Regions from separate parts of the Methylobacterium sp. ap11 genome, predicted to be linked through region 2. Evidence: predicted binding sites of a transcription regulator. Region 2 holds the regulator's gene; each other region holds the start of a gene.
The links. The regulator LexA, encoded in region 2, represses DNA repair genes until DNA is damaged. The targets are predictions, from matches to a motif close to TGTTCNNNNTGTGTTCNG.

Region 1 (5,328 bases), 320 kb from region 2:
ATGGCCGGCGGCAACGACAACCCGCTCGGGGCCCGGGCGCTCTATCTCGGCTCCTCGCTCTACCGCATCCACGGCTCGAACGAGCCGGAGACGATCGGCGCGGCGGTGTCCTCGGGCTGCATCCGCATGACCAACCGGGACGTGATCGACCTGTATGGTCGCGTGAAGGTGGGCACGAAGGTGGTGGTGCTGCCGTAGGGTTCGTCTGGTTTTCGTTGAGCGAAGCGGCTCTGTCGGCGCAAACGCCGACAGAGCCGCTTCGCTCCAGGCGTTAAGACGTCGAGGCCTACACCGCCACGACCTTCCCCGGATTCATGATGTTATCCGGGTCGATCGCCCGCTTCAGCACCCGCATCAGGTTCAGCGCCTCGGGCCCGTGCTCGAGCTCCATGAAGTGCATCTTCTTCTGGCCGATGCCGTGCTCGCCGGTGCAGGTGCCCTCCATGGCGACGGCGCGGGCGACCAGGCGCTCGATGAAGCCGGAGACCCGGGCGATCTCGTCGGGGTCGTCCATCATCACCAGCGGCGCGGTGTGGAAGTTGCCGTCGCCGACATGGCCCGCGATCGGCGCCGTGATGCCGCATTCGAGGATGTCGCGCTTGGTCTCGTCGACGCATTCGGCGAGTCGCGAGATCGGCACGCAGACGTCGGTGGCGATGACCTTGGCGCCCGGCCGCATGCCGACCGCCGCCCAGTAGACGTCGTGACGGGCCTGCCAGAGGCGGGTGCGCTCCTCGGCCTTCGTCGCCCACTCGTAGGGCCCGCCGCCGAACTCGGCCGCGATCTCGCCGAAGCGCTCGGCCTGCTCGCGCACGCTGGCGTCGGTGCCGTGGAACTCGACCAGCAGGAGCGGGGTCTCCGGCAGGGTGAGCTTCGAGTAGGCGTTGCAGGCCGCGACCTGGACCTCGTCGAGGAGCTCGATGCGGGCCACCGGCAGGCCGGACTGGATCGTCACGATGACGGCGTCGCAGGCCGCCTTGATGCTCGGGAAGGGGCAGACGCCGGCGGAGATCGCCTCCGGGATGCCGGCGAGCTTGAGGGTCAGCTCGGTGATGATGCCGAAGGTCCCCTCCGAGCCGACCATCAGCCGGGTCAGGTCGTAGCCGGCCGAGGTCTTGCGCGCCCGCGGGCTGGTGCGGACGACGTCGCCGTTCGGCATCACGACGGTGAGCGACAGGACGTTGTCCTTCATCGTGCCGTAGCGCACCGCGTTGGTGCCCGACGCTCGCGTCGCCGCCATCCCGCCCAGCGAGGCATCGGCGCCGGGGTCGATCGGGAAGAACAGGCCCTGGTCGCGCAGGTGCTCGTTCACCGCCTTGCGGGTGACGCCGGGCTGGACCACGCAGTCGAGGTCCTCGGCATGGACCGCCAGGACCTTGTTCATCCCGTTCATGTCGATCGAGATGCCGCCGTACGGCGCGTTGACGTGGCCCTCCAGCGACGTGCCGGTGCCGAAGGCGACGACCGGCATCTTGTGCGCCGCGCAGACCCGCACGATCGCCTGCACGTCCTCGGTGCTCAGGGCGTAGACCACCGCGTCCGGCGGCTGGTTGGTGACCCAGGTCAGGGTGCTGGCATGCTGCTCGCGCACCGCCTGCGAGGTGACGACGCGGTCGCCGAACTGCGCGATCAGCTCGCGGATCACCGCCTCGACGGTCTCTGGGCTCGGGCGCTCGCGCGACGGGGTGGGGCTCAGGGCGTTCATGGCGGTGTCGACTCCCGAAACGGACTGGCGGGCGCCGTGGGGAAAGTGCGTCCCGGCCTTGTGCCGGCCACCCTATCAGGCCGGATCCCCACGGCATATCCGCCGGATCGGTCACGGAGAAGTGCGCTGCGGGGGTGGCTCCTTGACCCAAGGTGCAAGGCGGGCGGGGGTGCATCCCGGGCCCGAGCGTGGTACGTGCCTGGGCGCCCTTGTCATCCCGCGTGCGCCATCGGGAGCCCCACAATGGCAGACGACCGCCCCGCCTCGATCTTCTTCTTCGCGCCGTTCGTGTCGTCCACGATGGTGATCGAGCCGGGATGGATCGATTACAACGGCCACCTCAACATGGCGTATTACCACGTCCTGTTCGACCGGGCGGTGGACGAGGCGTTCGGCGTCGTCGGCCTCGGGCCGGACTACATGGAGAGCGGACGCGGCACGACCTTCGCGGCGGAAGTACACGTGCGCTATCGCCGCGAACTGGTGCTCGACGACCCGATCCGGGTCACGCTGCAGCTCATCGCCTTCGACGAGAAGCGGCTGCACTTCTACTCCGAGATCCGCCACGCGACCGAGGGCTGGGTCGCCGCCTCGTCGGAGAATCTCTCCCTCCACGTCGATCCGGAGACGCGGCGCGTCGCGCCGTTCCCGGAGGACATCCAGGCCAACCTCGCGGTCATGCTCGGCTCGCATGCCCGGCTGCCGCGGCCCGACGATCTCGGCCGTGTGATCGGCATCCCGGCCCGCGGCCACCACCGTCCGGACACCATGGCCTTCGCGGCCGCCGGCGCCCGGGTCCGTCACTGACGCCGGACGGCCGCCGGCTCAGCGCCGCACGCCGAGCGGGGGCAGGGGCGCCGGAGGCAGGCTCTGCTGGCGCTGGATCTGGCCCTGGAGCTGGTTGGTCTCGAAGCGGTTCTGCTGCTGGATGCCACGGATCTCGCCGCTGCTCTCGATCGAGCGGTTGATCCCCTCGACCCGCTGCTGGGCGCGGTTCACCGGGGCCTGGTTCTGGGCCAGGGCCGGGAGGGGCGCCGCCATGGCGGCGAGGATCAGGAGGCTGTGGGCGCGCATCGGGGACCTTTTCCGCGGACGAGACCTGTCAGGTGGGGACGACGCGGCGCCTGCTGCAAGGTTCCTCCCCGCAAGGTTCCTCCCCGCAAGGTTCCGGGTCCCGCGGAGACCCGCCGGCATCCGGCTCCCATGCGTCCCGCACCCTCGACGCCGTTCGCGTTTTGGTCCAGTGATGCCGGCATGACTCGCGATATCGCCGGGACCGGCTCCACCTCGATCTCCGCCCGCGCCCGCGCCGCGGTGGTGCCCCAGGGCGTCTCCTACCTCGACGGGCTGAACCCGGAACAGCGCCGCGCCGTCGAGGTGACGGACGGGCCGATCCTGGTGCTGGCCGGCGCCGGCACCGGCAAGACCCGGGTGCTGACCACGCGGATCGCCCACCTGATCGCCACCGGCCGCGCCCGGCCCTTCGACATCCTGTCGGTGACCTTCACCAACAAGGCCGCCCGGGAGATGAAGGAGCGCATCGGCGCGCTCATCGGCGCGGCCGGCGAGGGGATGCCGTGGCTCGGCACCTTCCACGCCATCGGCACCAAGATCCTGCGCCGCCACGCCGAACTCGTCGGCCTGCGCTCCGACTTCACGATTCTCGGTACCGACGATCAGCTCCGGCTCCTCAAGCAGGTGATCGCGGCGGCCGACCTCGACGAGAAGCGCTGGCCGGCCCGCAGCCTCGCCGGTACGATCGACGGCTGGAAGAACCGCGGCCTTTCCCCCGAGCAGGTGCCGGCGGGCGAGGCCTCGGCCTTCGGCTTCGGCAAGGGCGGGGCGCTCTACGCCGCCTACCAGGAGCGGCTGAAGTCGCTCAACGCGGTCGATTTCGGCGACCTGCTGCTGCTGTGCCTGAAGCTGTGGCGGGAGAACCCGGACATCCTCACCAACTACCAGCAGCGCTTCCGCTACATTCTGGTCGACGAGTACCAGGACACCAACGTCGCCCAGTATCTCTGGCTGCGGCTCCTGGCGCAGGGGCACCGCAACGTCGCCTGCGTCGGCGACGACGACCAGTCGATCTACGGCTGGCGCGGCGCCGAGGTCGACAACATCCTGCGCTTCGAGCACGATTTTCCGGGTGCCCTGGTGGTGCGGCTGGAGAACAACTACCGCTCGACCGGCCACATCCTGGCCGCGGCGTCCGTGCTGATCGCCCATAACGAAGGGCGGCTGGGCAAGACCCTGCGCACCGACAGCCCGGAAGGCGAGAAGGTCACGGTCACCGGCGCCTGGGATTCGGAAGAGGAGGCGCGCCTCGTCTGCGAGGAGATCGAGAGCCTGCAGGCCAAGGGCCACAAGCTGTCGGAGATCGCCGTGCTGGTGCGGATCTCGGCCCAGATGCGCGAGATCGAGGACCGCTTCGTCCAGCTCGGGCTGCCCTACCGCGTCGTCGGCGGCCCGCGCTTCTACGAGCGGGCCGAGATCCGCGACGCGCTCGCCTATCTGCGCATCGTCGCCAACGGCTCCGACGACCTCGCCTTCGAGCGGATCTTCAACACGCCCAAGCGCGGCCTGGGCGACGCGACCCTCCAGGCCCTGCACGGCCTGGCCCGCCGCGCCAACGTGCCGCTGCTCCAGGCGGCCCGCATGATGAGCGAGACCGAGGAGCTGAAGCCCAAGCCCCGCTCGACGGTGCGCGCCCTGTGCCAGAGCTTCTCCCGCTGGGCCAAGCTCCTGGAGGACCAGCCGCACACCGAGGTGGCCCAGACGATCCTGGAGGAATCCGGCTACACCGAGATGTGGCAGAAGGAGCGTACCGCCGACGCGGCCGGGCGGCTCGAGAACCTGAAGGAGCTGGTGCGCTCGATGGAGGAGTTCCCGGACCTCGCCGGCTTCCTCGAGCACGTCTCGCTGGTGATGGACGTCAACGAGGCCGAGGGCGGCGACCGGGTGAGCCTGATGACGCTGCACGCGGCGAAGGGGCTCGAGTTCGACACCGTCTTCCTGCCCGGCTGGGAGCACGGGCTGATGCCCAACCAGCGCGCCCTCGACGAGAGTGGGCGCGCGGGCCTGGAGGAGGAACGCCGCCTCGCCCATGTCGGCCTCACCCGGGCGCGCAAGCGGGCCAAAATCTCGTTCGCGGTCAACCGCCGCATCCACGGCCTGTGGTCCTCGACCGTGCCGAGCCGCTTCATCGACGAATTGCCCGAGGCGAGCGTCGAGGTGCGCGACGCGCCGGCGAGCTTCTCGCAGGGGCCGTCGCGCTTCGACCGCCAGGCGCCGGCCTTCGGCTCGTCCTACTCCACCCCGGGCTGGCAGCGGGCGCAGGCCCAGACCGCCGGCCAGGACCGCTACGGCCAGGGGGGTTTTGGCGGGGGAGGGCGCAGCACCTCGCCCGGCCGGCGCGGGCCGCAGCAGATCGAGGGGACGCTGGTGGCGAAATCCACCGGCACGCCGTCCGCCTTCGAGGCCGGGGCGCGGATCTTCCACACCAAATTCGGGCCGGGCTCGGTGGCGGCGGTCGACGGCAACAAGCTCACCGTTGACTTCGACAAGGCCGGCCGAAAGATGGTGCTCGACAGCTTCGTCCAGCCGGCCTGACGCCGGCGGGGAGG
Region 2 (5,328 bases):
GAGATCATCCCGGCGATCGTCAAGAGCTTCCCCTGGCCGAAATCGATGCGCTGGGGCGCGGCCTCGCGCGAGCCGGGCTCGCTCCGCTGGGTCCGTCCGCTGCACTCGATCGTCGCGAGCTTCGGTCCCGAGACCGAGACGCCCGAGTTGGTCCCCTTCGCCATCGACGGGGTCGAGGTCGGGTTCACCACCCGCGGCCACCGCTTCCTGGCGCCGCAGGCGATCGAGGTGCGCCGCTTCGCCGATTACCTGCCGGCCCTGGAGCGGGCCTTCGTGGTGCTCGACGCCGACCGGCGCAAGGACATCATCCTGCACGACGCCCGCGACCTCGCCTTCGCGCGCGGCCTCGACCTCGTCGAGGACGAGGGTCTGCTGGAGGAGGTGGCCGGCCTCGTCGAGTGGCCGGTGACCCTGATGGGCGCCTTCGACGAGCGCTTCCTCGCCATCCCCCCGGAGGTGATCCGCGCGACCATCCGGGCGAACCAGAAGTGCTTCGTGCTTCGCGGCGCGCCCGGCCCGGACGGGCGCGAGCGCCTGGCCAACGCCTTCATCCTGGTCTCGAACCTGGTGGCCTCCGACGGCGGTGCCGCGATCGTCGCCGGCAACGAGCGGGTGGTGCGCGCGCGCCTCTCCGACGCGGCGTTCTTCTGGGAGACCGACCGCAAGACCCGTCTGGAAGACCGGCTGCCGAAGCTCGGCAACATCGTGTTCCACGAGAAGCTCGGCACCCAGGCCAGGCGCGTCGAGCGGATCGCGGCCCTCGCCCGGGCGCTGGCGCCGGTCGTCGGGGCCGACCCGGATCTCGCCGAGCGGGCGGCGCGGCTTGCCAAGGCCGACCTCGTCACCGAGATGGTCGGCGAGTTCCCGGAGCTGCAGGGCCTGATGGGCCGCTACTACGCCGCCGAGCAGGGCGAGGACCCGGCGGTCGCCGCCGCGATCGAGGATCATTACAAGCCGCTCGGGCCCAGCGACCGGGTGCCGTCCGAGCCGGTCTCGGTGGCGGTGGCGCTCGCCGACAAGCTCGATACGCTTGCAGGTTTCTGGGAAATCGATGAGAAGCCTACTGGCAGTAAGGATCCGTATGCCCTGCGGCGGGCGGCGCTAGGTGTAATTCGCCTCCTACTCGAAAATAATATAAAAATGCGGTTGGATTACATCGTCCGCGCCGCACATATGCCCGTCGCATTGGAAATCGCACGAAAATATGATTCGGCCGCAAGATTGAAAGCCCTTTCTGCAATTGCAGGCATGGATTTAAGTGAGCCGTCCTATGAGGTGGCCAAATCTGCTATTGATGACGATTATTTCGGAAAAAGCTTGGGTAAGTACGAAAAAATCGATAAACAGTCGCGTGAGGTTTGTGAGAGCCTTTTTTCGTTTTTCGTTGACCGGCTGAAGGTCTACCTGCGCGACCAAGGCGCCCGCCACGACCTGATCGACGCCGTCTTCGCGCTGCCCGGGCAGGACGACCTCCTGATGGTGGTGCGCCGGGTCGAGGCGCTCGGCCGCTTCCTCGACACCGAGGACGGCAAGAACCTGCTCGCCGGCTCCCGTCGCGCCGCCAACATCCTGCGGATCGAGGAGAAGAAGGACGGTCGCGCTTACGATGCGGCGCCGGACCAGAGCCTCCTGCGCCTGCCCGAGGAATCGGCCCTGGCCGAGGCCCTGCGGATGGCCGGCGCCGAGGCGGGCAAGGCCGTGGCGGTGGAGGATTTCGAGGGGGCGATGCGGGCGCTCTCGACCCTGCGTGCGCCGGTCGACGCCTTCTTCGACAAGGTGACGGTGAACGCCGACGAGCCGGCCCTGCGCGCCAACCGCCTAGCGCTCCTCAACGCGCTCCGGGCGGCGACCCGGGAGGTCGCGGACTTCTCCCGCATCGGCGGCGAGGGCCGCTGAGCGCAACGCGCGACCGGGCTCTCCCGTAAGCCCGGCCGCGCGCGTCCGGCCGTCGATCCGGCGCCGTGAGCCAATCCGCGTCTCCCGCGTTTCCCCGGCGGGAGAGGGCGGCCGCCCCCCGGCTCCCGCGGTCCCCCCGGGGGCCGGCGGATCGACACGGTGCGGCGAGGGACTTTGACTGCGATGCACCAGAACGCCATCCGACCGCACCGGGACAAGCCGGGAGTCTCGGCCCGCGGCATCGTGCTCACCCTGCTCGGGGTCGTGATCGGCAGTGCCGGCTACTACGCCTCCTGGCGCTACCAGACCCCGCTTGGCACGATCGGCGGTATCGCCGGTCTGGCGCTCTGCGTGATCGGCACCAGCCACGGCCACGAGGGCGGGCACTAAGCTCGACTTTGGCCTTCAGGCTGCGTTGCAGGGAGGGCGGGCCCCGGGCGGCGGCAGGGGCGAAGCACGGTTTCGTTCTGTGCCGCTGGAGCCGGGATGTCGCCAAAACGCGCTCACGCCAGCGAGCGTATCCGGGAGGGCGGGTTGCGCCTTCGGGTACCGGGCGGCCTGCACCGCCTTGCGGCGTTCGCGAGCGGGCCGACGCGCTGCCGACAGGAGATTGCGGAGAGCAGGGCGAGCAGGCAGGGGTGGTGCGGGCGATCACCCGGCCCGACCACTGGCGCTGGGTCTCGACGCCGAGATGGGCGCGAGTCTCCCGGACGGTAACCTCGACGCTCCCGTACCCGTCACGGCTCTCTGGCGGTGGTGATCAATAACTGGCGAAGGAATTCCGGGATCGAGCGGAATGATCTGTGGTCCCGCCGGTCGGATCGGGGTGGTCGGGGCGTTGTCCGGTTGCGCTTTCGGTGGCCGGTCCGGGCGCCGGCCGCGCGTCGTCTGATCGCGAAAGGGTTCGTGGCGGAGCGCGAAGGCACGCTTTCCTCTTCGAACCGGACAATCGCCGCACGGCGTATGGTTTCGACGTCGTCGGTGCCGAGACGATCCGCGATGAACGCCCGCACGGCCGGGTTCTTGTCCAGCCGCGAGAGGCGATGCTGAGTCTGGACCCTGGAGCCGCGTCCGATGGCGCGTGGTACTCGGCTTCTTCCGCCCCAACATCCCGTTTTTTCAAAGCCGCTTGCGGAACACTTGCGGAACGCTTACCATGTTCGCGATTTGTTTCCGGAGCGCGGCAGCGCGGGGATGAGAGAGTCACATGCTCACGCGTAAGCAGTTGGACCTGCTCCGCTTCATTCAGCAGAGAATGCGCGAGACGGGTGTCCCCCCGTCCTTCGACGAGATGAAGGACGCCCTCGACCTGAAGTCGAAATCGGGCATCCACCGCCTGATCACCGCCCTGGAGGAGCGCGGCTTCCTGCGCCGTCTGCCGAACCGGGCCCGGGCGATCGAGGTGATCCGCATCCCCGATACGGTGACGGGGCCGGCGACGGCTCCCGCGGCCGGGGCCGAGGTGGTGCGGTTCAACCCGAGCGTCGTCGAGGGCGGGCGCGCCCACGAGCCGAAGCGGCAAGCCGGCATCCCCGCCATGGCGACGGCCTCGGATGAGAACGGCCACTCGGTCAGCGTACCGGTGATGGGCCGGATCGCCGCCGGTACGCCGATCTCGGCGATCCAGAGCCAGAGCCGCACGGTGGCGATGTCGCCGGACTTCCTGGCCAGCGGCGAGCACTACGCCCTGGAGGTGCGCGGCGACTCGATGATCGAGGCCGGCATCCTCGACGGCGACCTCGTGGTGATCCGCCGCCAGGAGACCGCCAATACCGGCGACATCATCGTGGCGCTGATCGACGACGAAGAGGCGACCTTGAAGCGCCTGCGGCGCCGAGGCTCGTCGATCGCGCTCGAGGCCGCCAACCCGGCCTACGAGACCCGGGTGCTCGGGCCGGATCGGGTGCGGATCCAGGGCCGGCTGGTGAGCCTGGTGCGGAAGTACTGAGTTCGCGCGGGGAGCGCCTTCGCCCGACCCCCCGCACGGGAGGGTGGCCTGCGAAGCAGGCCGGAAGAGGGGGAGCGACGCTTCCGGAAAAACATGTGGCACGCCGCCATGTTCTGCGGGCCTGATCCGGTCCGCAGCTCCGGCGGGCGTGCCCATGGCGCCAGTTCGGGCGCCCGTGCGGCAGAGCTTCTATGCGACCGCACGACCGCGCAGCGAAACCCACAAGGCCTATCTCGACATGATCGGCGGCGGCGACGTGCTCCGCGCCGGCTCGCTCGTCAGCCCGACCACGACCGACGGCTTGCCAGTGAACCTCGGCAAGTTGCGCGAGCAGTTCGCCGGCGAGAACGCCCTCGCGCCGCAGGGCGGCTGCCTGAGCTTGACCAAGGACATTTTCTTCACGAGTCCCTCGCCGGCCTCGGCGCTGGTCGAGGGCTGCAGCTCGACAGGGCCTGGTGACTCGATCAGGGTCACGGACCGGAAGCGGCTCGGTGACGGGTTTCGCGAACACGATGTGCTGGGTGAGGGGTCCATGCTCATGCGGAGTGCCGGCCCGTGAGCGTGGTCGGGACGACCAGCATTATCGGGTTCGATTCGGCCTGGACCGACAACCCTCGTGCGCCGGGTGCGATCTGCACGATTCGCATCGACCGGGCCGGCCGCCGCACCCTCGTGCCGCCGCGCCTCGCCTCGTTCGACGAGGCTCGCGCGGCGATCGAGGCGGAGAGCGCCATCAGCGACTTGCGCCTCGTCGCCCTCGACCAGCCGACCCTGGTTCCGAACGCGACCGGGATGCGCCCGGTCGATCGGGTCGCGGCCTCCCTGATCTCCTGGCTCGGCGGCGGCGTGCAGCCGGCGAACCGCGGGAAGGCCGGGATGTTCGACGACGCGGCCCCGCTCTGGCGCTTCAAGGAGCGGCTCGGCGCGACGGAGGATCCGGAGGCCTCGCGGGAGGCCATCCGCGGCCTCTACCTGATGGAGGTCTTTCCCGCCCTGGCGATGCCGTCCCTCGATCCCGCCTTCGACGGCCGCCTGCGCGGACCGCGCTACAACCCGGCCCGCCGCAAGACCTTCACGCTGGCGGGCTGGCAGGCGGTGATCGCGGCGGTGCGGCGGCAAGCGGTCGAGTCCAGGATCGCCGGGCTCGCGGACTGGGCCGACGACCTGGCGCGGATCGCAACCCCGCGCAAGGCCGACCAGGACCGGCTCGACGCGGTGCTCTGCGCCCTCATCGGGCTGCACTGGCTCGTCCAGCCACGTCACAGCTCGATCATGATCGGCGACCGCATCGCGGGCTACATGGTGGCGCCGGCAAGCCCGTCGGTGCGAACGCGGCTCGAGACTGCCGCCAAGGCTTGCGCCGTTCCGGTCGACCCCGAGCGCCGCGTCACGGCCTCGGCCAGCGGCGGGCCTTGAAGGTGGTCTCGTCGCCGTTCCGCAAGGCGATCTCGCCGTGGATCGTGTCGGCACCGTCGCACTCGGCC
Region 3 (5,328 bases), on a different contig from region 2:
TGCCACTCGATCCGTTCGCGGATCCCGTTCCTGTTCCCCGGCACGCTGCCGGATTTCAACATCGGCACCGATGGCGGGCGGACCTGCGACCCGGCGATCGAGCGCGCGGCGGCCGAGACCTGCGCGGCCGCCGCCGGCTACACGAGCGTCGTCAACGGCCGTTTCCGCGGCGGCTGGACGACCCGCCACTACGCCCGCCCCGAGGCCGGGATCCACGCGATCCAGATGGAGCTCGCGCAGGTCTCGCACCTGGCGACGGAAGCGCCGCCCTTCGCCCTGGACGCGGACAAGGCCGCGCGGCTGCGGCCGGTGCTCGCCGCCGTCCTGGGCCGCCTCGAAGCGATGGCCGGCGGCCTGAGGGACGGCGCGCCGTAACGGGCGCGGCGTAAGGCCGAGGGAGACGGGGGCGCAAGCCCCCGACAGGTCGCGGGTTCGCCGGGGCCTGCGAGCGCCGGACGACGCCGGGCAGGCCCGCGGGCGCTCCGGGTGTCAGATGTCGAGCTCGATCTCGTCGGCGAAGACCGCGCGCTCGGAGATGAAGGCGAAGCGGGCCTCGGGCTTGTTGCCCATCAGCCGCTCGACCGTGTCGCCGGTGGCCTCGCGGGCCTCCTCCACCACCTCGACCCGCAGGAGCGTGCGCTTCTTGGGGTCCATCGTGGTCTCCTTGAGCTGCCCGGGCATCATCTCGCCGAGGCCCTTGAAGCGCCCGATCTCGACCTTGCCAGACTTGAAGGTGGTCTTGAGCAGCTGCTCCTTGTGGCGGTCGTCGCGGGCGTAGGCGCTCTTCGCGCCCTGCGTCAGCCGGTAGAGGGGCGGGACCGCGAGGTAGAGGTGCCCGCCCTCGATCAGCTTGGGCATCTGCCGGTAGAAGAAGGTGATGAGCAGCGAGGCGATGTGGGCGCCGTCGACGTCGGCGTCGGTCATGATGATGACCTTCTCGTAGCGAAGGTCGTCGTGCCGGTACTGGTTGCCGAGGCCGCAGCCCAGCGCCTGGGTCAGGTCGGACAGGAGCTGGTTGGCCCCGAGCTTGTCCCGGCTCGCCGAGGCGACGTTGAGGATCTTGCCGCGCAGGGGCAGGATCGCCTGGGTGGCGCGGTCGCGCGCCTGCTTGGCCGAGCCGCCGGCCGAATCGCCCTCGACGATGAAGATCTCGGAGCCGGCGGCCCCGGCCTTCGAGCAATCGGCGAGCTTGCCCGGCAGGCGCAGCTTGCGGGTCGCGGTCTTGCGGGCGACCTCCTTCTCCTGGCGCCGGCGCAGGCGCTCCTCGGCCCGGTCGATCACCCAGTCGAGGAGCTTGTTGGCCTGGGCCGGGGAGGCGGCGAGCCAGTGGTCGAAGGCGTCGCGGATCGCCGCCTCGACGATGCGGGAGGCCTCCAGCGTCGCGAGCTTGTCCTTGGTCTGGCCCTGGAACTCGGGCTCGCGGATGAAGACCGACAGCATCGCCGCGCAGGTCGCCATCACGTCGTCGGCGGTGACCGAGGCCATCCGCTTGACCTGGCCGACCCGCTCGGCATGGTCGCGCAGGCCCCGCAGCAGCGCCACCCGCATCCCGCTCTCGTGGGTGCCGCCCTCCGGCGTCGGGATGGTGTTGCAGTAGGACGAGGAGAAGCCGTCGTCGTTCGACAGCCAGACCATCGCCCATTCGAGCGAGCCGTGGCTGCCGGGCTTCGTCACCTTGCCGGCGAAGACGCCGTCGGCGACCAGGTCCTTGCCGTCGATCTCGCGGGCGAGATAGTCCTTCAGGCCGGCCGGGAAGCGGTGCACGGCCTCGGCCGGCACGGTCTCGACGCCGTCCAGCAGGCTGGGCGCGCAGCGCCAGCGGATCTCGACCCCGCCGAACAGGTAGGCCTTCGAGCGCGCCATCTTGAACAGGCGGCGCGGATCGAACCTGTGCTCGCCGAAGATCTCGGCGTCGGGATGGAAGCGCACCTTCGTGCCGCGCCGGTTCTGCACCCGGCCGATCGTCTCGATCGGCCCCTGCGCGTGGCCGCGCGAGAAGGTCTGGCGGTAGAGCGTCTGGTTGCGGGCGACCTCGACCTCGAGCACGTCCGAGAGGGCGTTCACCACCGAGATGCCGACGCCGTGCAGGCCGCCCGAGGTCTCGTAGACCTTCGAGTCGAACTTGCCGCCGGCATGCAGCGTGGTCATGATGACCTCGAGCGCCGACTTGCCGGGGAATTTCGGGTGCGGGTCGACCGGGATGCCGCGGCCGTTGTCGGTCACGACGAGGCAGCCGTCCTCCTGCAGCTCCACCTCGATGAAGCTGGCATGCCCCGCCACCGCCTCGTCCATCGAGTTGTCGATCACCTCGGCGAAGAGGTGGTGCAGGGCCTTCTCGTCGGTGCCGCCGATATACATGCCGGGCCGGCGCCGCACCGGCTCCAGCCCCTCCAGCACCTCGATCGCCGAGGCGTCGTAGCCGGCCTCCGCGGCGTCCGCGGGCGGGGGCACGGCGACCGGCTTCGTGCGCTTGAGCGCGTCCGCCTTCAGCGGATCCGCAGGCGGCTTTCCTTCGGGAGGCTTGCCGCCCGCGCCGAACAGGTCTCGCGCGGCCTCGCTCACGCGACGGCCTCGCGGTGGGGGAAGGGCTCTGGCAGCATTCGAGGTCATCCTCTCCCTATACCGGAACAAACGCGGAACAAAAAGGGGCTTCCGGTGGCTTCGGGCGTGGCATGGTCGCGTGGGGCGGCCGGTCCGGGACCGCCGCGCCGCAGAACCCGTACCAGAGTCACCGAGACGTAAACAAATTCCCTTAAGGTCCGGTGACGCGCACGGGCTCGGCCGGAACCTCGGCCATGACCGCCCGTTGCCGAATCGGCCGCGCGATCGCCGGCCGGACAGGCCGCGCCGCAGGAGCGACCCGACGATGAGAGCCGCCAGACGCCAGGTTCGCCACAGCCGGACCCGCCACCTCACCCTCGCCCGGGCCGAGCAGGCCGCCGGCCAGGCCTTCGGCTTCGCCGAGGAGGGTGTCGCCGCCGCGACCGTCGGCCTCGGCCGGATGGCGATGACGGCGACCGGGGCAGCCCTCGCGGTCGCGCTCGCCGCGACCCTGGCCTGGGCGTTCTGAGGCCGGCGCGCGCCCGCCGCCCGCACGTCTCTTCGCGCTCGCCCACGCCGCGGGTCTTCACGCTTGCCCGTTCCGCGGGTCTTCGTGTTTTCCCGCTCCGCGGGTCGGGCCGCTCGTTCCCATCTCCGGGGATCCGGACGCCGCTCCCGACCGGATCCGGCGCGCTTCGGCTCGCCCACACGGCGATTCGACGAAAGTCCTCGGGTCCGTGGCGGCCGGCCATTGCCGGGAGGATCGCCCGCCTTAGCTCCCGCGGCAGGCTCGACCCATTCGAGCCCGGCCATTCCAGCCCTGGCCTTTCGCAGTGCGGAACCTGGGCAGGCCGGCTGAATTTCCCAGAGCGAGGCGGCACCCCACGCCGCTCGCCCTCGCTCTTTGCCCTCACGTTTTCGAAGGATGGTGGCCCGATGCGGCGCGCCCACAGCATGCCATTCGGTGCGGAGATCGGACCGGAGGGTGTGCGTTTCGCCCTATGGGCGCCGACCGCGACGGAGGTCGCCCTGGTGCTCGACGGGAGCGAGCATCCGCTGCCGGATGCGGGCGAGGGCTGGCGCCGTCTGACGGTGCCGGGCGTGCGCGCCGGGGCCCGCTACGGCTACCGGATCGACGGCGACCTCGTCGTGCCCGACCCCGCCTCGCGCTTCCAGCCCGAGGACGTCTCGGGGCTGTCCGAGGTGATCGACCCCGCCGCCTTCCCGTGGACCGACGGCGCCTGGAAGAGCCGTCCGTTCGAGGAGACGGTGATCTACGAGGTCCATGTCGGCACCGCGACGCCGCAGGGCACCTACGCGGCCCTCGCCGACAGGCTCGAGGCCCTGCGCGACCTCGGCGTGACCGCGATCGAGCTCCTGCCGCTCGCCGACTTCAAGGGCAGCCGCAACTGGGGCTACGACGGCGTGCTGCCCTACGCGCCGGATTCCGCATACGGCACGCCCGACGACCTGCGCCGCCTGGTCGACCGCGCGCACGGCCTCGGCCTGATGGTCTTCCTCGACGTGGTCTACAACCACTTCGGTCCGGCCGGGAACTACCTCAACGCCTACGCCAAGACCTTCTTCACCGAGCGCCACCAGACGCCCTGGGGGGCGGGCATCAACTTCGACGGCAAGACCAGCGGCCAGGTGGTTCGGGACTACTTCGTCCACAACTCGCTGTACTGGCTGGAGGAGTTCCACGTCGACGGCCTGCGCTTCGACGCCGTCCACGCGATCCAGGACGATTCGGAGAAACACTTCCTCGGTGAGCTCGCCGAGCGCATCCGGGCCGCGTTCCCCGACCGGCCGATCCACCTGATGCTGGAGAACGAGGCCAACCAGGCCTCCTGGCTCGAACGCGGGGCCGCCGGCCGGCCGCGCTTCCACAGCGCGCAATGGGCCGACGACACCCATCACGGCTGGCACATCCTGCTCACCGGCGAGGAGGCCGGCTACTACGAGAGCTTCTCCGACAAGCCGGCCGCCCACCTCGCCCGCAGCCTGGCGGAGGGCTTCGCCTACCAGGGCGAGCCGTTCAAGACCCTCGACGGCCACCCCCGCGGCGAGCCCTCCGGCCACCTGCCGCCATCCGCGTTCGTCACCTTCCTGCAGAACCACGACCAGGTCGGCAACCGGGCGCTCGGCGAGCGCCTGAGCCATCTCGCCGAGCCCGACAGGCTGGCGCTGGCCCGGGCCGGCCTGCTGCTCAGCCCGCAGATCCCGATGCTGTGGATGGGCGAGGAATGGTCGGCCTCGACGCCGTTCCTGTTCTTCGTCGATTTCGCCCCCGACGAGGAGTTGAACAAGGCGGTGCGCGACGGCCGGCGTCGCGAGTTCAAGAGCTTCGCGGCCTTCGCCGACGAGGAGAAGGCGAAGACGATCCCCGACCCCACGGCGGAGGAGACGTTCCGGCGCTCGACCCTCGACTGGGCGGAGCGCGACCGCTCGCCCCACCGCGAGGTTCTGGCCGACACGACCGCGCTCCTGGCCCTGCGCCAGCGCGAGATCGTGCCGCTGACGAAGACCGCCTGGCAGGGCGGGCGCTACGTCCTGCCGCGGCCCGACGTCGTCGACGTCATCTGGTCCTATGCCGGGGGCGATCTGCGCTTCGTCGCGGTGTTCGGAGGCGAGCCCTTCGCCCTCCCGCAGGCGCCCGCGCGCGTCGTCTGGCGCTCGCCCGGCGTGACGCAGGACGAGAGCGGTTCCCTGGTCCTGCCCGCCTGGTCGGGCGTGTTCGTGAAAGAGGTGCGTTGAGATGGCCGTGACCGAGGATGTCGTCGCGCG

Region 1: the regulator LexA is predicted to act here: its motif matches at 2,931-2,948, upstream of BMX97_RS04515 (ATP-dependent helicase).
Region 3: the regulator LexA is predicted to act here: its motif matches at 2,624-2,641, upstream of parE (DNA topoisomerase IV subunit B).

The regions. Positions count from the first base shown of each region.
Region 1 is NZ_FOEB01000002.1:438,044-443,371, forward strand. Features, by position in the region: gene BMX97_RS04495 (L,D-transpeptidase) at 1-198, shown strand, start outside; gene BMX97_RS04500 (FAD-binding oxidoreductase) at 287-1,705, opposite strand; gene BMX97_RS04505 (thioesterase family protein) at 1,949-2,512, shown strand; gene BMX97_RS04510 (hypothetical protein) at 2,531-2,779, opposite strand; gene BMX97_RS04515 (ATP-dependent helicase) at 2,960-5,314, shown strand.
Region 2 is NZ_FOEB01000002.1:120,413-125,740, forward strand. Features, by position in the region: gene glyS (glycine--tRNA ligase subunit beta) at 1-1,896, shown strand, start outside; gene BMX97_RS03065 (hypothetical protein) at 2,080-2,286, shown strand; gene lexA (transcriptional repressor LexA) at 3,104-3,844, shown strand; gene BMX97_RS03075 (DUF4357 domain-containing protein) at 4,020-4,403, shown strand; gene BMX97_RS03080 (DUF429 domain-containing protein) at 4,400-5,260, shown strand.
Region 3 is NZ_FOEB01000001.1:272,409-277,736, reverse strand. Features, by position in the region: gene hutG (N-formylglutamate deformylase) at 1-375, shown strand, start outside; gene parE (DNA topoisomerase IV subunit B) at 490-2,562, opposite strand; gene BMX97_RS01110 (hypothetical protein) at 2,867-3,070, shown strand; gene treZ (malto-oligosyltrehalose trehalohydrolase) at 3,478-5,298, shown strand; gene BMX97_RS01100 (malto-oligosyltrehalose synthase) at 5,300-5,328, shown strand, end outside.